DNA from 2 places in the Streptococcus sp. SS-4456 genome. Region 2 is predicted to be linked to the other one. Evidence: predicted binding sites of a transcription regulator. Region 2 holds the regulator's gene; the other holds the start of a gene.
What was found. Region 2 encodes HrcA, which represses chaperone genes, less so after heat shock. Its sites were predicted from a motif close to TTAGCACTCNNNNNNNNNGAGTGCTAA; they were not measured.
Positions count from the first base shown of each region.

Region 1 (10,835 bases), on a different contig from region 2:
TTGCTTTTAGATACTGATAAAGACTTCCTACAATGGTCAGACCTCCAATAATCGTGACAATATCTGATGCTATTGATAACATATGTTTCCTAAAACCTCCCATTCTCCTTCAGGAGCCCAAATTCGTCAAAACCAGTATCCTCAGACCAGCCGAAAACATTTATGGTCGTAAAATATCCCTTATTCTCAATACCAAACGAAACATCAAACTCCACTCCGTACTTCTTCTTGATATGAGCCAATTCCTCATCCGTTAATGCTCGACCGTTTTCTTTGATATAAGTCTCCAACTCTGTATCTGTCGGATCAGTAACTTTATTATTAGCAATCTGCCACAGCCCCTTAGCTGTTTTCCGAATACTCGAGCCATACATTTGTAAAAAGTCGGATAAGGTGACTTCCTCTATCAAGACTTCCTCAATTGCCCATTTCTCAATCGGTTGTTCCCAAATGTCATAAACATCTTTGGATTTTGTGAATTCAGATTTTGGAGTATAACTTGTCTTAAAGGGACCATCTCTAAAACTATGTGCATGATAATGGGAATAGCTAACCAGTTTCTCCTTGTCAAACAGTAAAAAATTAGGAGTAAACACTGCATTTGTTTCATCAATCGTCAACACATCTTGCGGAACATATTCATTATGGCGGAAAACTGCTTCTCTCCGAAGCTTCTGGAACATGGATTTTAAAAGATCAACTTTACCATCACTATCTATATATAAGCCATTTGATAATATCTCTAGCCCCGCCAGCGTATCATCATCTATAGTATCTTTATACCGATAAAATCGAACATAACCATGCTCCTCTACAAGAATACCTATTTCTAATCCAACCGTTTCTTCCTGCTTATAGCGAAGCTCTCCATTCTTATCCAAATATGTTTCAGTAAATCGCTCCCCCTTACTAATTATTTCATAGGTACCGTCAGGATTAACTCTTACTTGAACTTCATGCCCATTCTCAAGCCCTGTATAAACACCTACTAAATTAGCAATGTTTCTCGGTAGTCGATAGGACTTACCATCTTCTAATACTACTGAACTAGTATCAATCTTTAAGGGAGCATTTTTCACTTCCTCACTGATACGTGGAGTTAACCGATAATTTTCATATCGTGAATAAGCAAATGATAGGCAAGCCAACACCGCAACAAGTAAGAAAACAAAGCGAATGAACTTAGGGGGTAGGTTTAGAAATTTTTTCATAACTTTCTCCATGTTACTCTTAGATTAAGTATTGACTGGTAAGTCAATACTTGTTATGCATAGTATAACAAGCTTTTTTGCACAAAACATAGTTATATGTGTTCTTTGTGTAAAAAAAAAAGAGGCCGAAGCCTCTTTGATTTTCACTAAGGATTATTTAGCGATTTTTGCGAAGTACTCAAGAGTACGAACAAGTTGTGCAGTGTAAGACATTTCGTTGTCGTACCATGAAACAACTTTAACCAATTGCTCACCATCAACGTCAAGAACTTTAGTTTGAGTTGCATCGAACAATGAACCGAATGAGATACCTACGATATCTGAAGAAACGATTTGATCTTCAGTGTAACCGTATGATTCAGTAGCAGCAGCTTTCATAGCAGCGTTTACTTCTTCAGCAGTAACTTTCTTGTTAAGAGTTGCAACCAATTCAGTTACAGAACCTGTTGGAACTGGAACACGTTGTGCAGCACCGTCAAGTTTACCGTTCAATTCTGGGATTACCAAGCCGATAGCTTTAGCAGCACCAGTTGAGTTAGGAACGATGTTCGCAGCAGCAGCACGAGCACGACGAAGGTCACCACCACGGTGTGGTCCGTCAAGAACCATTTGGTCACCAGTGTAACCGTGGATTGTAGTCATCAAACCTTTTTGAACGCCAAATGCATCGTGAAGAGCTTTAGCCATTGGTGCCAAACAGTTTGTAGTACATGAAGCACCTGAGATAACTGTTTCAGTACCATCAAGGATATCGTGGTTAGTGTTGAAAACGATAGTCTTAACATCGTTACCACCAGGAGCAGTGATAACAACTTTCTTAGCACCATTTTCGTGGATATGTTGCTCAGCAGCAGTTTTTGAAGTGAAGAAACCAGTTGCTTCAAGAACGATTTCTACGCCGTCAGCAGCCCAGTCAATTTTTCCTGGCTCACGCTCAGCAGAAACTTTAACGAATTTACCGTTAACTTCGAAACCACCGTCTTTAACTTCAACAGTACCGTCGAAACGACCTTGAGTTGTGTCGTATTTCAACAAGTGTGCAAGCATTACTGGGTCTGTAAGGTCGTTGATACGAGTAACTTCAACACCTTCTACGTTTTGGATACGACGGAAAGCAAGACGACCGATACGTCCGAAACCGTTAATACCAACTTTAACTACCATGAATGATTTCCTCCTTATGAAAATCGAGTTCTTTATTTTAAAAGGCAAGCCTTTTAATCCTTTTGTGAAAATATTAACTTGTAAGCCTACAAGCATCTTTTCAACGTTTTTATTATATAACTTATTCAATAAAAAAGCAAGAATTTCATATAGTTTCATTGTTAATATTGTCGGAACTGCATGGAATTTCTGAAAACTTACTGATGCAATTGGATAAAACCTATAAAATTTGATACAATCATAAGTAATGTTTTAGAAAGTTATTACTCCTATGCCGACAAAATACTCAAAAATCCGCCAGAAACACTTATCCAAAAGAAAACATCGGTCTAAATTTCAAAAATCCATCCTCAGCATTCTCACTCCTTTATTCAGTTTAGGATTATGGTATGTATTAAATACAATCAGCATATCCATCCAGCCAGTCATCTCTACTATTTTTCCTAGTCATGTGCAAATGAACTATAGCCTATTTTTCGCTTTTCTTTACAGTAGTTTAGTCCTTGCGCTCACACTTACCTTGTGGTTCTGGTGGAAAATACTCTTTAACGAAAAATTTACTTGGTGGAAGCCCTCTTCTCTCCTTTTCATCTTCCTTCCAGTTGTGCCGGTCTTCTTATTAGCCCGATATGAAGCCTCCTTTCATACCCCAAAAGCGCCACTTATTATTTCTCATCGCGCTTTAAACGACCACCACGCTATTGAAAATACCGTTGAAGCACTGCAATTAGCAAGTAAGAGCCAGCCAGACTACATCGAAATCGACCTTTGGGAAACAGCTGACCTAGATTTTATTGCTTTTCACGATGCAAGTTTAATCAATTGGGCTGGTGTAGACTATCGTCCCCATGATTTAACTTTAGCAAACTTAACAGAAACCACTATAACAGATGCGGCTGGCTATTCTGCCAAAATTGCAAGTTTTGACCAAATTCTAATTGAAGCTAGGGCACAAAATCAAAAACTCTTAATTGATTTTAAAACTTCTGCACTAGATAGTTCCCAAATGGTAGACAATTTTATGAAGAAATACCAAGCAAGCTTTGAAGAGGAGGGGCATCAGCTTCAGTCTGCTGACCCTCATTTCATAAACGCTATTCTAAAGTATGCTCCAAAATTTGAAACCTACTTATTGATGAGTGCACCTCCGGAAATTGAATTACCTAACCTGACTGGCTATAGTGTTCCCTTGGATCAACTCACTGATGATTTACTCAATTATATTCGCAAATCGGGAAAATCTTTCTACGTATGGACTGTCAATACTCCTGAAGGAGTACAACAAGCAGACACCATAGAAGTAGATGGTATCATCACCGACTACCCAACTCGTACACAAACAGTATTATCCAGCCTTTCACAAGCCAAAAAATACACAAAACTGTATCAAGAACAATTACAATACTTTAAAATATTCCCCATCCAAGAACAATGATTTTATATCTAATAGGGACGGGAAAACGTCTACTTGATTATTTGCTTTCCACTTGGTTTGTCCGACTTCCACTTGCCACAGTTCAGCCCTAGACTGTTGGAGGTGATTTTTAGTGAACTACAACATCTTCTCAGCCACCAGTTTAACTGGTGGTTTTCATTTTGTTCTTGACGAAAGAGAGATAGAAGGTATGAAAAAAGCCCGCTCTTTCGAGCAGGCTTGGGCAAGCAATTAAGCGTTGCCGCCGTTTTTCTTGATGATTTCATCTTGTACAGATTTTGGTACATCTTCGTAGTGGTCAAATACCATCATGAAAGTACCGCGACCTTGTGTTGCTGAACGAAGAACAGTTGCGTAACCGAACATTTCAGCAAGTGGCACATAAGCACGAACGATTTGTGTGTTACCACGAGCTTCCATACCGTCAACGCGACCACGACGTGCAGTAACGTGACCCATAACGTCACCAAGGTTATCTTCTGGTGCAGTAATTGTTACAAGCATCATTGGCTCAAGGATAGTTGGTTGAGCTGATTTAGCAGCTTCCTTAAGGGCAAGAGATGCTGCCACTTTGAAGGCTGTTTCTGATGAGTCGACATCGTGGTATGAACCATCGTAAAGCTTAGCTTTAACGTCAACGATTGGGTAACCAGCAAGAACACCGTTAGCCATAGATTCTACGAGACCTTTTTCAACCGCTGGGATGAATTCACGTGGAACCACACCACCGACGATAGCGTTCTCGAACTCGAAACCTTTTCCTTCTTCGTTTGGTGTGAATTCGATCCAAACGTCACCGAATTGACCTTTACCACCAGACTGGCGTTTGAAGAAACCACGAGCTTGTGTAGAAGCGCGGAATGTTTCACGGTATGATACTTGAGGAGCACCTACGTTTGCTTCAACCTTGAATTCACGACGCATACGGTCAACAAGGACATCCAAGTGCAACTCACCCATACCAGAGATAACTGTTTCACCAGTTTCAACGTTTGTTTCAACGCGGAATGTTGGATCTTCTTCAGCCAATTTAGAAAGGGCAATACCCATCTTATCTTGGTCAGCTTTAGACTTAGGCTCAACCATCAATTGGATAACTGGTTCTGGAACGTGGATTGACTCAAGGATTACTTTTGCTTTTTCATCTGTCAATGAGTCACCAGTTGTAGTATCTTTCAAACCAACCGCAGCGGCGATGTCACCTGCGTAAACAGTTTCAATTTCTTGACGGCTGTTTGCGTGCATTTGAAGGATACGTCCGATACGCTCACGTTTACCTTTAGAAGTGTTCATTACGTATGAACCGCTGTTAAGGACACCTGAGTAGACACGGAAGAATGTCAAACGGCCTACGAATGGGTCAGTCATGATCTTGAAGGCAAGAGCTGCAAATGGCTCTTCATCAGAAGCATGACGCTCTTCTTCAGCATCTGTATCTGGGTTGATACCTTTGATAGCTGGGATATCAATTGGGCTTGGAAGGTAGTCGATAACCGCATCAAGCATCAATTGAACACCTTTGTTCTTGAAGGCAGATCCACACAATACTGGGAAGAATTCAACATTGATAGTCGCTTTACGGATAGCAGCTTTCAATTCTTCGTTTGTGATTTCTTCACCTTCAAGGTATTTCATCATCAATTCTTCATCAGTTTCAGCAACTGCTTCAACCAATTTTTCACGGTATTCTTGAGCTTGGTCAAGGTATTCAGCTGGAATATCCTCTTCAAGAATATCTGTACCAAGGTCGTTAGTATAGATTTCAGCTTTCATCTTGATCAAGTCGATGATACCACGGAACTCATCTTCAGAACCGATTGGCAATTGGATTGGGTGAGCATTTGCTTGAAGACGCTCATGAAGTGTGCTTACTGAGTAAAGGAAGTCAGCACCGATTTTATCCATTTTGTTAGCGAATACGATACGTGGAACACCGTATTCAGTTGCTTGACGCCATACTGTTTCAGTTTGTGGCTCAACACCTGATTGTGAGTCAAGAACGGTTACCGCACCATCAAGAACGCGAAGTGAACGTTGTACTTCGATTGTGAAGTCCACGTGTCCTGGTGTGTCGATGATGTTTACACGGTGGTCGTTCCATTGAGCTGTTGTCGCAGCAGATGTGATAGTGATACCACGCTCTTGCTCTTGCTCCATCCAGTCCATTTGTGATGCACCTTCGTGAGTTTCACCGATTTTGTGGATTTTACCAGTGTAGTAAAGAATACGCTCAGTTGTCGTTGTTTTACCCGCGTCAACGTGCGCCATGATACCGATATTACGAGTTTTTTCTAATGAAAATTCGCGTGCCATGAGGTTTGTTCTCCTATATTTTTAGATTTCTATTCTGATTATACCATATTTTAAGAAAAGCGAGTGGGCAAGTCCCACCCGCTTGATTTCTTACTAATGGTGTGAAGTGGATGAGGCAAGCCTCAATCCGATTTGTGATGGTTGAACGATAAGTTGCTACCATAATCTCAATTGATTTATGTAGAACTGACTTAATGTCCTCCCATCCTAATTGAACTCGGACTACAACTCACTGACAATAAGAGACGCAGTTGTTTTGGCTTTAGCCAATTACAAATGGGGCTACCTTTAGGTGAGAACCTCATTGATTGCACAACAATCTGCTTCGCTTCTCTATTTTGTCTTGGAGTTGCTTGACGCCCTCGTATCTTAATCTTAGTTGAATTTTAGCTACAAATGTCTGCCAAAAAGATAAAATCTCCTAGAAACTGAAGTTTCTGCGTCAATTTTCCTATTTTGTCTAGCATTTGTTTAACGCTAAAATATCCTATCTTACCAGCGGAAGTGTGCGAATGCGCGGTTTGCTTCTGCCATTTTGTGGGTGTCTTCACGTTTCTTAACAGCTGCACCCGTGTTGTTTGCTGCGTCCATGATTTCTTTCGCAAGGCGATCGATCATAGTGTGCTCACCACGGTTACGAGCGATTGTTACCAACCAACGAAGACCAAGTGTTGTACGACGCTCTGGACGAACTTCAACTGGGACTTGGTAGTTAGAACCACCGACACGACGTGCACGTACTTCAAGTACAGGCATGATGTTTTCCATTGCTGTTTCAAATACTTCAAGTGCATCGTTACCAGTTGCTTCTTTGATTTGATCAAAAGCACCGTAAACGATTGATGCAGCAGTACCACGTTTACCGTCCAACATAACACGGTTAATCAAACGAGTTACCAATTTTGAGTTATACAATGGATCTGGCAATACTTCGCGCTTAGGCGCTTGATTTTTACGACTCATTTATATTTCCCCCTTCTTAGCCTTTTGGACGTTTAGTACCGTATTTAGAACGGCCTTGCTTACGATCGTTAACACCTGCAGTATCAAGCGCACCACGAACGATATGGTAACGTACCCCTGGAAGGTCCTTTACACGTCCACCACGAAGAAGAACAACGCTGTGCTCTTGCAAGTTGTGACCGATACCTGGGATGTAAGCAGTAACTTCGATAAGGTTGCTCAAACGTACACGAGCAAATTTACGAAGGGCTGAGTTAGGTTTTTTAGGTGTCATTGTTCCGACACGAGTTGCAACACCGCGTTTTTGTGGTGATGAAACGTTTGTTTGAACTTTTTTACGGCTGTTGTAACCAACGTTCAAAGCTGGTGATTTAGATTTTTCTACTTTAGACTTACGTGGTTTACGTACCAACTGGTTAATTGTAGGCATCTACATTCTCCTGTATATATTTTTTATTTTTGGTGATAAGGCATTGGTGACAACCCCTATCTGTGTGTACTTTTGCAACAATTGTCAGCACGTCCCTGTACACTCTTGAGAGACCAAAAGTAAAAAGTACCGTCTAATATAATACCACAGCTAGAAGACCTTGTCAAATAGATATGTTTGAAATTTTCAAGAAAAACACAGCCAAGCAGCTGTGTCATTTTGCTATTTCTTAGTAGCCCATACCCATTCCATCCATACCTTGTGGCATAGCTGGAGCGGCTGGTTCTGGCTTATTGGCAACGACTGCTTCTGTCGTCAAAATCAAGCTAGCTACAGAAGCTGCATTTTGAAGAGCAGAACGAGTAACTTTAACAGGGTCAATGATACCTGCGTCCATCATGTTGACCCATTCGCCTGTCGCAGCGTTAAAGCCTGTTCCAAGCTCAGAATTCTTCAATTTATCAATGATAACTGAACCTTCATAGCCTGCGTTATAGGCAATCTGACGTACTGGCTCTTCCAAAGCACGCAGGACAATATTGCGTCCAGTTTCATCATCGCCTGTCAACTCCAATTTCGCTACGCTATCGATAACATTGACAAGGGCTGTACCACCACCGGCAACGATTCCTTCTTCAACTGCGGCACGTGTTGCGTTGAGGGCATCTTCGATACGGAGTTTCATTTCTTTCAACTCAGTCTCAGTAGCGGCACCGACTTTGATAACAGCAACACCGCCAGACAATTTTGCCAAACGCTCTTGTAATTTTTCACGGTCAAATTCTGAAGTTGTCACCTCAATTTGTGATTTGATTACGGCCACACGGTTGGCAATGGCTTCTGGATTGCCCGCGCCTTCAACAATGGTTGTACCATCCTTGTCGACCACAACCTTAGCCGCTTGACCAAGCGCTTCAATAGTCGCATCTTTGAGTTCCAGTCCCAGGTCTTCTGTAATAACTGTACCACCTGTCAAGATTGCAATGTCTTCCAACATGGCCTTACGACGGTCGCCAAAGCCTGGCGCCTTAACAGCAACAACGTTGAATGTACCACGAATCTTGTTAAGAACAAGGGTAGGAAGTGCTTCACCATCCACATCGTCAGCAATAATCAAGAGTGGGCGACTAGTTTGAAGAATACTTTCCAATAATGGCAAAATATCTTGGATGTGAGAAATCTTCTTATCTGTAATCAAGATAAATGGATTTTCAAGTTCTGCCACCATTTTCTCGTTATCTGTTACCATGTATTGTGACAGATAACCACGGTCGAACTGCATACCTTCAACGACATCCAGCTCAGTTTCCATACCGCGAGATTCCTCAATAGTGATAACACCATCTGTACCCACGCGCTCCATTGCTTCTGAAATGTACTCACCAACTTTTTCAGAGCGCGAAGACACAGCCGCAACTTGAGCAATTTCAGCTTTATTGGATACTGGACTTGCCTGAGCTTTCAAGGCTTCAACCGCAGTCGCAACCGCGGCTTCAATCCCGCGACGAATTCCGATTGGGTTGGCACCTGCAGTTACGTTTTTCAATCCTTCACGAACAATAGCTTGAGTCAAAACAGTGGCAGTTGTTGTACCGTCACCAGCGATGTCATTGGTTTTTGACGCTACTTCGGATACCAGCTTAGCACCCATATTTTCAAAATGGTCTTCCAATTCAATTTCTTTAGCAATAGTCACACCGTCGTTGGTAATGAGTGGTGAGCCGTAGGCTTTTTCCAAAACGACATTGCGACCTTTCGGCCCCAAGGTTACTTTGACAGTATCCGCCAAAATATCGACACCACGGACCATGCTTTCACGTGCATCTGCTGCAAATTTGATTTCTTTTGCCATTTTTCTACCTCTATTCTACGATTGCCAAAATGTCTGCTTCACGGATAATGTGAACGTTCTGATCACCGTCTTTGACTTCTACACCAGCATGCGCATCAATCAATACTGTATCGCCCACTGCAACCGCAGGGGCAACCAAGTCACCATTCAAGGTGCGAATCCCTTGACCAACTGCAAGGATACTTGCTTCTTTTGTCTTTTCTTGGCTTGCCCCCGCAAGGACAAAGCCACCAACTGTTTGTTCTTTTTCTTTAATTTTTACGACGATACGATCGCCCAACGGTTTCAACATGGTATTACCTCCTGGTCTTTTTAGCACTCTTTACCTCCGAGTGCTAATTCACATTTCCTATTGTATCACTTGGTCAAAAATAGTCAAGAAAATTCTATTCCTTTTCGTGAAAATCCTTCTTAAGTATGAGGTAGAATTTACCTATTCATTATTGGTAAACTATGTTATACTATTTTTAAAAAGTTTGGAGGTATTCATGAAATTTTTTAGAGAGCTAAAAACAGATTACCTTGAAAGTCGATTTTCCGTTCACGAAAGTTTTGCTGAATGGTTTTTAAAACGTAAATTGGGCTTTTGGGGCAAAATCATTTTCGCCTATCTACTCTGGCTAGTCTGGTTGCTTCTCTTTTCCCACCCTCATTACATCATATTTTTCTTCTACGGAGTTCTCCTACTTTCTCTAATTATCATGCTGATAGAATGGTGGAAATTTAGAAAATAACCACAAAAAACACCAACTTTCGTCGGTGTTTTTAAGGAGATATGAAAAATATTTAGGATTGACTATAGTATAGCCTACTTTTTCTCATTCTCCATCAGTCTTAGGACCGATATTGCTTTAAAACGGTAATTCCTCCTCTTCCAGAACCAAGTCAGCTAGGTCATCGCCTGTGTTATTTTCACGCATGGCACGTTGGGCACGGCTTTCGAGCAACTGGAAGGATTGTCCTAAGATTTCCGTCACATAGTGGTTGCTGCCGTCTTTTTCGTATTTTCGCGTTCGCAACTCACCGTCAATAGAAATCAGACTACCCTTGCTACCATAGGAGACAAGTGTTTCCGCCAGTTTGCCCCAGAAAATAACATTAAGAAAATCTGCTTCACGCTCACCATTTTCAGTCTTAAATCGGCGATTGACTGCGACTGTTACACGAGTCAAATTTTTGCCAGTTGGTGTTTGAGTGAGTTCAGGTTGGGCCGTCAAGCGACCGATTAAAATAACTTTATTATACATTTTATATCCTCCTACTTATTTATTCGTAGGAAAATGCAAAAAAAGTGGGAAAACCCACTTTTTTAATTATTTTTTCTGCGACGATCTACAAATAATACAAGTCCACCAAGAGCTAGTCCAATATAGGCCAACTGGCTAGTAGTAGAGCCTGTATTTGGTAGAGTAGCTGTCTTACTAGTTACTTGCGTTTTCCCTGCAGGTGCTTGAGCAACCGGTGGCA
Region 1 covers NZ_JAVIHI010000043.1:2,472-13,306, reverse strand. Annotated here, with positions in the region: gene RFK25_RS09800 (hypothetical protein) at 1-103, opposite strand, end outside; gene RFK25_RS09795 (hypothetical protein) at 90-1,211, opposite strand; gene gap (type I glyceraldehyde-3-phosphate dehydrogenase) at 1,365-2,375, opposite strand; gene RFK25_RS09785 (glycerophosphodiester phosphodiesterase family protein) at 2,647-3,810, shown strand; gene RFK25_RS09780 (hypothetical protein) at 3,923-4,045, shown strand; gene fusA (elongation factor G) at 4,042-6,123, opposite strand; gene rpsG (30S ribosomal protein S7) at 6,616-7,086, opposite strand; gene rpsL (30S ribosomal protein S12) at 7,103-7,516, opposite strand; gene groL (chaperonin GroEL) at 7,746-9,368, opposite strand; gene groES (co-chaperone GroES) at 9,379-9,660, opposite strand; gene RFK25_RS09750 (hypothetical protein) at 9,857-10,102, shown strand; gene RFK25_RS09745 (single-stranded DNA-binding protein) at 10,220-10,615, opposite strand; gene RFK25_RS09740 (LPXTG cell wall anchor domain-containing protein) at 10,678-10,835, opposite strand, start outside.
Region 1: groES (co-chaperone GroES) is a predicted target of HrcA. The motif match lies at 9,681-9,707, and genes of this name have one in related genera.

Region 2 (10,835 bases):
CAAGCGTTGCTTTTGTCCGCCAGAAAGGGAAATCCCCTTCTCGCCAACCATGGTGTCAAAGCGATCCGGCATATCCTGGATATCCTCATAGACATGGACAGCTTTGACAGCCTCTTCCACCTGTTCTAGAGGCAGATCTGGATTGCCAAAGCGAATGTTTTCAGCCACGCTGGTCGCAAAAAGGAACTGGTCCTGGGGAACGTAGCCAATCAACTGTCGCAGGTCAGCTAGCTTGTAGTTCTTGATGTTTTCCTGATTGAGCAAGATCTGTCCATTTATCACATCGTATTCTCGCATGAGGAGCTTGAGCAGGCTTGTCTTCCCAGAGCCTGTTGGCCCCACAAGGCCAATTGTCTGCCCTTTTTTGATGTGAAACTGGATGTCTTGGAGGACTGGTATGTTATCATAGGCAAATTCGCTAATCTCATAGACAAGCTCTCCATTGCTCGGTGCAGGCAGCGGTTGGTCTATTTCAACGACTTCTGAAGAAATGCTGAGAAGGGTCTGGATGCGATTGTAAGACACATCACCACGCTGGCTAATATTGACCAAAAAACCAATCGCCATAAGAGGCCAGACGAGGAGATCTAAATAGGTCATGAAGGTTACTAGTTGGCCCAGACTGACCTGACCTTGCGAGATGAAGTGAGAGCCGACCAGAAGGGTCAGTAGGTAGGACAGGCCAATGAAGAAGAGGACGGCAGGGTTGAACAGGGCATCGTAACGCATGGTTTTGATATTCTGCAAGAAGGCGGCTTGGTTGACTTCCTGAAAAGCAGCTGTTTCTTGTTCTTGGTAGCCAAAGGATTTGGTGACTTTGATACCTGAAACAGCTTCCTGGACCTTGTTGTTGAGTTCTGAAAAGGCAGCCTGTGAGGCCTTGAAATTTTCATGGGTTCTACGACCTAAAAAATTAGTAGTGAGCGTCATGAAGGGCAGGGGTAGGATTGCAACTAAGGTCATCTGCCAGGAAATGCTCACACTCATCGTGATTAAGGTAACCAAGGCTGTGACCGTTGCATCGACAAAGGACATGACACCGCCGCCAGCTAGTCGTGTTAAGGCATTGATGTCATTAGTCGCGTGGGCCATTAAATCCCCTGTTCGATGTTGCTGAAAAAAGGAAGGAGATAGGTGCATAAAGTGGTCAAACAGCCGAGCCCTCATGATTTTTCCTAGCCGATAGGAGGTCGCTAGGATATTCATCCGCCAAACATAACGAAGACCGTACATAGCTACGGCTGATAAAACAAGCCCAGCGACACCGAGTAGCAGGTTGCTGTCCGTCAACTGATTGCTGGCAATCTGGTCAATTAACTGCCCCATGATAGAAGCGGGAAGAAGATTGAGGAGGCTGACCAAACAGAGTGATAAAATCCCAATCAGATAGGCCTTTTTCTCAAGGGAAAAGAACCACCACAATTGCTTGATAATCTTCATAAGTGTCCTTTCTGAACAAAAGAAAGGTTGGTAGCTTGTCGCCACCAACAAATAATAGAATTCGGTGACACTAGTGTATCACAGACTGGTAGAAATAGAAAGTTTGCAACTTAAAAACTAGGCAACTCTAGCCGTGGCCGAATAGAAGAAACAGTTGAAGTTGTAAAAACGTACGATACAGGTAGAAATCAAAAGATTTGTACCTTTTTCTGTGTATTTATGATAAAATAAATGAAAATTTAGAAGAGGTGTTCAGATGAAAGCTATTGTTACAGTTGTCGGCAAGGACAAGTCAGGGATTGTTGCGGGTGTTGCGACCAAGATTGCGGAGTTAGGGCTTAATATTGATGATATTTCCCAGACAGTTTTGGATGAGTATTTTACTATGATGGCGGTGGTGTCGTCAGACGAGAAGAAAGATTTCACTCAGTTACGTTCAGAGTTGGATGCTTTTGGTCAAAGCTTGAATGTGAAAATCAACATTCAAAGTGCGGCGATTTTTGATGCTATGCACAACTTGTAAGGAGAGATTTCATGGATATTAGACAGGTTAGAGAAACCATTGAAATGATTGAGGAGCAGAATTTTGATATTCGGACCATCACTATGGGGATTTCCCTCTTGGACTGTATCGATGCGGATATTGAGGAAGCTGCTGAGAAAGTTTATACCAAGATTGTCACCAAGGCCAAGAACTTGGTAGCAGTCGGCGATGAGATTGCGGCAGAATTGGGCATTCCCATTGTCAATAAACGGGTATCGGTGACGCCTATTGCCTTGATTGGTGCGGCGACAGATGCCACGGATTATCTTCCCCTGGCTCATGCCTTGGACAAGGCGGCTCATGAGATCGGAATTGATTTTATCGGGGGCTTTTCAGCTCTCGTTCAAAAGGGCTACCAAAAAGGAGATGAAATCCTCATCAACTCCATTCCGCAGGCATTGGCCCAAACCTCTAAGGTCTGCTCGTCGGTCAATATCGGCTCGACCAAGACGGGTATCAATATGACGGCTGTGCGGGACATGGGGCGGATCATCAAGGAGACGGCGGAGGCTTCTGATATGGGGGCGGCAAAACTTGTAGTCTTTGCCAATGCAGTCGAGGACAATCCCTTCATGGCGGGTGCCTTCCACGGTGTCGGCGAAGCGGATGTGGTCATCAATGTCGGCGTATCTGGTCCTGGTGTGGTCAAGCGTGCCCTTGAAAAAGTGCGTGGTGAGAGCTTTGATGTGGTGGCGGAGACCGTCAAGAAGACCGCCTTCAAGATTACCCGTATCGGTCAGTTGGTCGGCAATATGGCCAGTGAACGCCTGGGTGTCAAGTTCGGTATCGTGGACCTGTCCCTTGCTCCAACGCCAGCCGTTGGCGACTCAGTGGCACGAGTTTTGGAGGAAATGGGCTTGGAAACCGTAGGTACGCACGGAACGACTGCTGCCCTTGCATTGCTTAATGACGCAGTGAAGAAGGGTGGGGTCATGGCCTGCAACCAAGTTGGTGGCTTGTCTGGTGCTTTTATTCCTGTGTCTGAGGACGAGGGTATGATTGCAGCGGTGCAAAATGGCTCCCTCAATCTTGAAAAATTAGAAGCCATGACGGCCATCTGTTCTGTAGGATTGGACATGATTGCCATTCCAGAAACAACGCCAGCTGAAACCATTGCGGCTATGATTGCGGATGAAGCGGCCATTGGGGTTATCAACCAGAAAACGACTGCGGTCCGTATTATTCCGCTCGGAAAAGAAGGGGACATGATCGAATTCGGTGGTCTTCTGGGAACAGCTCCTGTCATGAAGGTCAATCAGGCATCTTCTGTGGACTTTATCAACCGTGGTGGACAGATTCCAGCACCGATTCACAGCTTTAAGAACTAAAAACGTAGACCGATTGCCACAAGCAGTCGGTTTTTTGCTATACTATATAGTAAGAAAAGACAAGGAGAATGCTATGGCAGACGTAAGATTATATATTTCTCGACATGGGAAAACCATGTTCAATACCATTGGACGTGTGCAGGGCTGGTGTGATACACCGCTGACCAAGGCTGGTGAGGAAGGGATTCGTGAATTGGGCTTGGGGCTCAAGGATGCAGGGCTTGATTTTAAACTAGCTGTATCTAGTGATCTAGGGCGAACCGTTCAGACCATGACCATTGCCCAGCGTGAGTTGGGAATTTTAGGAAAAATTCCTTATTACCAAGACAAGCGTATCCGTGAATGGTGCTTTGGTAGTTTCGAGGGCATGTACGATGCCGAGCTTTTCCAAGGGGTCCTGCCTCGTTTGAAAGGGACAGTTGATGCGACAGGCATGTCCTTTGCGGAAATCGCAGCAGGTATCCAAGAAGCAGACACAGCTGGCTGGGCAGAATCCTGGGAGGTTTTGAGCAACCGAATCTTAACAGGTTTTGAATCCATCGCCCAAGACTTGGAAAAACAAGGTGGAGGCAATGCCCTTGTAGTCAGCCACGGCATGACCATTGCCACCCTGGCTCATCTGTTAGAGCCAGAGCGTGGGGCTAATGTTTTCCTCGATAACGGCTCAATCACCGTCCTCAAATACGAAAATGGCAAGCTTTTAATTGAAGCAGTTGGCGACCTATCCTACCGCAAACGTGGAGCAGAGTTGATTGCCCAAGGGAAATAAAGATATAAAATCAGGGAGGATTCTCTGATTTTTTTCTTGACAACTATATCGAGATGCGATATAGTTTATATATCGAAGTTCGATGTATATCAATACGAAAGGGATCCAATGAACGACAAATTAAAACGGGTCTATGTTCCGATGACAGAGACAGCCTTCTATATTCTCTTTCATTTACAGGAAGAACGGCATGGCTATGATATTACCCAGAAGACCAAGGAAGTCACGGCAGGTCAGGTCGTGATTAGCCCTGGGACCATGTACGGTACCCTGTCGAAAATGGAGAAAGACGGCTTGATTGCCTTTGTCAGAGAAGAAGACAAGCGAAAGTTTTACCAAATAACAGAAACAGGTCGAGAAATTTTAGACATAGAATTGGCTCGAATCGAACGTCTTTATCGAAATAGTAAGGGAGAAAGTTATGGAGACTAGGACAGAGTGCAAGGTATTTTTTATCACAGATTTCAGTCAGCAAGCAGACTATCTCAGTGAGATGCATCAACAAGGGTGGAAACTAGTTAAGATTAGCTGGCTCTTCTTTTATCATTTTGAAAAATGCCAGCCAGAAGAGGTTGTGTATCAGGTTGATTTTAAGGAAGCAAAAAATAAAGATAGAGAAAACTATCTGCATATGTACGAGGATTATGGATGGGAGTTTGTCGTATCCTGCCAAAATTTCAATATTTTTAGGAAAGCTGCGAAGGTGGGAGAGCTTGAATTATATGGTGATAGGGAAAGTAAGGTGGAGTTTGTGAAAACAATCTTCCAAAGACGCTATTTGCCATTTTTGGGACTGTACGGCATTCTACTGGGAACAAGTTTGGGTTCGCGTCCAGGTTTTGTCTTAGGTATTTCTATTATTTATATACCTCTCTTATTATTACTTGGCTTGCGTTTTTATCGGATGATGAAGACTGGAAACTAGGTCCTTAGACTGATTTTTAGCACTCTAGGCAAAAGAGTGCTAATTTTTTATCTTTTTCTCTTGACAATCCATTTTTTCAGCGTATAATGAGAGTATAAGTGATTAGCACTCGACATCATAGAGTGCTAACGCTCTTCAAAAATCAACACTATCCGTTGTCAGCTTGCCTGTGTGAGTGAAATTCTCCAGTGGAGGATTTCAGCCTGCTACCTAGAGTTAGGAAAGTAGCAGAGTTCTACATTCGGCTTCGCTTCCTAGGCTACTGTCGATTTTCATTGAGCGTAACTAAAACAGTGTTCATGAAAGGAGCGGAGATGATTACCCAACGTCAAAATGATATTTTGAATCTGATTGTTGAATTGTTTACGCGCCACCATGAGCCAGTTGGTTCCAAGGCCTTGCAGGAGATGATTGCTTCTAGTTCGGCGACTATTCGCAATGATATGGCTAAGCTAGAGCAGTTGGGCTTGCTAGAAAAGGCTCACACGTCAAGTGGTCGGATGCCCAGTCGGGCTGGTTTTCAATACTTTGTCAACCACTCGCTTAACTTGGAACACATCAATGAAGAAGATGTTTATCAGGTAGTCAAGGCCTTCGATTTTGAAGCCTTCAAGCTGGAAGACATCTTGGAGCGAGCCAGTACAGTCCTAGCTGACTTGACAGGCTACACTTCGGTCATCTTAGATGTGGAGCCGACCAGTCAGCAGTTGACTTCCTTTGACATCGTGCAGCTCAGTAGCCACGATGCCTTGGCAGTTTTAACCCTGGACCAGTCCAAACCTGTCACCGTCCAGTTTGCTATTCCCAAGAACTTTTTGACCAGGGACTTGGAAGTGCTCAAACGCCTGGTGGATGAACGCTTCGTTGACCAGACGGTCTTGGCAATCCACTACAAGCTGCGGACGGAGATTCCCCAGGTGGTGCAGCGTTACTTTACCACGACGGACAATGTCTTGGATCTCATGGACTATATTTTTTCCAATCTCTTCCAAGAATCAGTCTTTATCAGTGGAAAGGTCGCTTCGCTGACCTATGGCAATCTCGCCACCTATCAGCTCTTGGATAGCCCACAGCTATTAGCCCCAGAGTTGCGGCAAGGCTTGGCGCCAAACCAGCAGACCAGCATTTCTGTGGCGGAACATAGGGATCCTGCCCTAGCGGATGTGACGGTCATTCATCATCGCTTTCCAATCCCCTATCGGGGCATGGCCCAGATGAGTTTGCTTGGTCCTGTTGACATGGACTATCGTAGGCAGATGAGCTTAATCAACATCATCAGCCGCGTCCTATTTATGAAATTAACCGATTACTACCGATATCTAAGTAGTAATCATTATGAGGTAAATTAGAAGGAGAATGCTTTGTCAGAAGAAATCAAAAACGAAGAAATCGTAGAAGAGGTTGAAGCAACAGAAGAAGTTGTGGAAACGCCTGAAAAATCAGAGTTGGACTTGGCAAATGAGCGCGCTGAGGAATTTGAAAACAAGTACCTCCGTGCCCACGCTGAAATGCAAAATATCCAACGCCGTGCAAACGAAGAACGCCAAACCATTCAGCGTTACCGTTCGCAAGACTTGGCTAAGAAAATCTTGCCAAGCTTGGATAACTTGGAACGTGCCCTTCAAGTCGAAGGTCTGACAGAAGATGTCAAAAAAGGCTTGGAAATGGTACAGGAAAGCTTGATTCAAGCCCTTAAAGAAGAAGGGGTGGAAGAAGTCACAACAGATGTCTTTGACCCAAATCTTCACATGGCCATTCAAACAGTCCCAGCCACAGACGATTGCCCAGCAGAACACATCGCACAAGTCTTCCAAAAAGGCTACAAGCTGCATGAACGTCTGTTGAGACCGGCTATGGTGGTGGTATCAGAATAAATGATAGAGCTACGCGAAATTAGCGATGAAAATTTTTACGATTGCTTACATATTGATTCTGGTATATCTAAGGAAGATTATGTCGATTCAGTTGAGTTTTCATTGGCAGAGGCTTGGAGTCTCCGACCGTTCTCGCATCCAAAAGCCATTTACAATGGGATGGATTTGATAGGCTATGTTTCGCTTTACTGCAAAGACAGAAATGGTGAAATCATCAATTTTGTAATTGATAAGCAATATCAAGGAAAAGGACTTGGGAGAAAAGCAGTAGAAGTCTGTATAGACTATCTGCAAACAGAGCACAGCGTGACTCAAATTTCGCTACCAGTTCATGAAAAACATTTGGAGGCTAGAAAATTCTGGAAGAAGTTAGGCTTTCAAGAATCAAATAACATTGAAGATGATTATATCTTCATGCGCCGAATACTCTGACCGAAATGTCACAAAACTATGAAATTGAAAAAAGACAAGCCTTGTGCTTGCGGGCTGGCGAACATCGTGAGCCCATTCGATACTCTCCGCCGTGGCGGTAAATACGCAAAGTTTGAGACTAGAGGCTCAAACTTTAGTCAAAGAGACCGCAAAAGCGGGCTCTGACGGCGTCGCCACTTAAGGAGAGTATCACTAAAAGAAATTAAAAAGAGGTAACACATATGTCTAAAATTATCGGTATTGACTTAGGTACAACTAACTCAGCAGTTGCAGTTCTTGAAGGAACTGAATCAAAAATCATCGCAAACCCAGAAGGAAACCGCACAACTCCGTCTGTTGTGTCTTTCAAAAATGGTGAAATCATCGTTGGTGATGCGGCAAAACGCCAAGCAGTGACTAACCCAGATACCATCATCTCTATCAAATCAAAAATGGGAACTTCTGAAAAAGTTTCAGCAAATGGCAAAGAATACACACCACAAGAAATCTCAGCTATGATTCTTCAATACTTGAAAGGCTACGCTGAAGAGTACCTTGGTGAAAAAGTAACTAAAGCCGTTATCACGGTTCCTGCTTACTTTAACGATGCACAGCGTCAAGCAACCAAAGATGCTGGTAAAATCGCTGGTCTTGAAGTAGAACGTATCGTCAACGAACCAACTGCAGCAGCCCTTGCTTACGGTTTGGACAAGACTGATAAAGACGAGAAAATCTTGGTATTCGACCTTGGTGGAGGTACTTTCGACGTATCTATCCTTGAGCTCGGTGACGGTGTCTTTGACGTACTTGCAACAGCAGGTGATAACAAGCTCGGTGGTGACGACTTTGACCAAAAGATCATCGACCACATGGTAGCAGAATTCAAGAAAGAAAACGGCATCGACTTGTCAGCTGACAAAATGGCTCTTCAACGCTTGAAAGATGCGGCTGAAAAAGCTAAGAAAGACCTTTCAGGTGTAACCTCAACTCAAATCAGCTTGCCGTTCATCACTGCAGGTGCAGCAGGCCCTCTTCACTTGGAAATGACATTGACACGTGCCAAATTTGACGAATTGACTTACGACCTTGTAGAACGTACAAAAGTTCCTGTTCGTCAAGCTCTTTCAGATGCAGGACTTAGCTTGTCAGAAATCGACGAAGTTATCCTTGTCGGTGGTTCAACTCGTATCCCAGCCGTTGTAGAAGCTGTAAAAGCTGAAACAGGTAAAGAGCCAAACAAATCTGTAAACCCTGATGAAGTGGTTGCTATGGGTGCGGCAATCCAAGGTGGTGTGATTACTGGTGATGTGAAAGACGTTGTCCTTCTTGATGTAACACCATTGTCACTTGGTATCGAAACAATGGGTGGTGTATTTACAAAACTCATCGACCGCAACACAACAATCCCAACTTCTAAATCACAAGTCTTCTCAACTGCAGCAGACAATCAGCCAGCTGTTGACATCCACGTGCTTCAAGGTGAGCGTCCAATGGCAGCAGACAACAAGACACTTGGTCGCTTCCAATTGACAGATATCCCAGCTGCACCTCGTGGTGTGCCACAAATCGAAGTAACATTTGACATTGATAAAAACGGTATCGTGTCTGTAAAAGCTAAAGATCTTGGTACCCAAAAAGAGCAAACTATCGTTATCCAGTCTAACTCAGGTTTGACAGACGAAGAAATCGACCGCATGATGAAAGATGCAGAAGCAAACGCTGAAGCAGATAAGAAACGTAAGGAAGAAGTGGACCTTCGTAACGATGTTGACCAAGCCATCTTTGCGACTGAGAAAACGCTGAAAGAAACTGAAGGCAAAGGCTTCGACGCAGAACGCGACCAAGCCCAAGCAGCCCTTGATGAGTTGAAAGCAGCCCAAGAAGCGAACAACTTGGACGACATGAAGGCTAAACTTGAAAACCTCAACGAAAAAGCCCAAGCCCTTGCGGTGAAACTCTACGAGCAAGCCGCAGCAGCACAACAAGCAGCCGCAGGTCAAGAAGGTGCTCAAACAGCTAACAACGCAGATGATGATGTGGTGGATGGCGAGTTTACTGAGAAGTAGGATTTCTTAGTGACTAGACTAACAAGGAGGATAATTATGAGTGGTAGATTTCCTGATGTAGATTGGTATTGTGATCATTGTGGTGCATACTTAAATGTTCAAAGTGGATTTGACGATAATAAATATATTTGGAAGTGCGAAGAATGCGGTAGAAAAAGTAGTATTTCTCATGACAATATTTATGGAGAGTAATTATGTCAACAATTTATATAACAAATGAGTGGAAAGGTCACGGAAAGAGCTATTATTGGAATGAATATCGCCTAGAAGGTAGTGTAGTTACAAAGTATAAATGTTCTAGAGTTAAGTTTTTCGATGGTGATGAAAATGTGTGGGAGAAAGATGAGCATGAAGTAGAATCATGGTCGATTGATGACTCCAGTATGCCAGATTGGATACGAAATTATTTATAATATTTTATTAACAGAGGTTGCAACCCAGCCTCTGTTTTTGGGTAAATACCCTTCTAACTTTTACAGAATTGAATACGCCTACGACTCTTTGAAAAAAGATAAACTTTACCTAGATGCGAGGCATCGTCGGACAGTTTCCTATTTTTCTTTGAGTCGCTTAACGGCTTAATATCTTCATAGAAAGGAAAGTGTTCTTAATTGAACACGGGCTACTTTCTAATTTTCAAAGAAAGGAATACAAGTTCGGTAATTCGAACACGGGCTAAAAACCTAGTGAAAAAGATAAACCTCCTAGTGTGTGAACACATTGCGTCAGTTTCCTGTTTTCACTTTTCCAAAACCATGATAGAAAGGAAAGTGTTCGTAATCGAACACGGGCTACGGACTGTGCCAAAAAGATAGTTTTTCCTAGGACGGTGAGGTCCTGCGTCAAAACTCCTATTTTGGCTGTGTCCGCTTTACGCCCTTAGTATCTTATATGAACAACACAGAATTTTACGATCGTCTGGGGGTTTCTAAGAATGCTTCGCCAGACGAGATTAAGAAGGCTTATCGCAAGCTTTCGAAAAAATACCATCCAGATATTAACAAGGATCCGGGTGCGGAGGATAAATACAAGGAGGTCCAGGAGGCTTATGAGACCTTGAGTGATCCGCAGAAGCGTTCAGCCTATGACCAATTTGGTCCAGCTGGTGCCAATGGAGGCTTTGGCGGAGGAGCTGGAGGCTTTGGTGGTTTCGATGGAGCTGGTTTCGGTGGCTTTGAAGACATCTTCTCAAGCTTCTTTGGTGGTGGTGCGACCCGCAATCCTAATGCTCCTCGTCCAGGGGATGACCTCCAATACCGTGTCAATCTCAAGTTTGAAGAGGCGATATTCGGTGTAGAAAAAGAAGTTTCTTACAATCGCGAAGCAACCTGTCGGACCTGTACAGGTTCAGGTGCTAAACCTGGTACAAGTCCAGTAACCTGTGGACGCTGTCACGGTTCAGGGATTATCAATGTGGACACGCAAACACCACTTGGTACCATGCGCCGTCAAATGACCTGTGATGTCTGTCATGGTCG
Region 2 covers NZ_JAVIHI010000002.1:83,960-94,794, reverse strand. Annotated here, with positions in the region: gene RFK25_RS01105 (ABC transporter ATP-binding protein) at 1-1,440, opposite strand, end outside; gene RFK25_RS01100 (ACT domain-containing protein) at 1,697-1,963, shown strand; gene RFK25_RS01095 (PFL family protein) at 1,975-3,312, shown strand; gene RFK25_RS01090 (histidine phosphatase family protein) at 3,386-4,081, shown strand; gene RFK25_RS01085 (PadR family transcriptional regulator) at 4,190-4,513, shown strand; gene RFK25_RS01080 (DUF2812 domain-containing protein) at 4,503-5,006, shown strand; gene hrcA (heat-inducible transcriptional repressor HrcA) at 5,321-6,355, shown strand; gene grpE (nucleotide exchange factor GrpE) at 6,368-6,880, shown strand; gene RFK25_RS01065 (GNAT family N-acetyltransferase) at 6,881-7,312, shown strand; gene dnaK (molecular chaperone DnaK) at 7,534-9,357, shown strand; gene RFK25_RS01055 (Sec23/Sec24 zinc finger-containing protein) at 9,394-9,549, shown strand; gene RFK25_RS01050 (hypothetical protein) at 9,552-9,770, shown strand; gene dnaJ (molecular chaperone DnaJ) at 10,249-10,835, shown strand, end outside.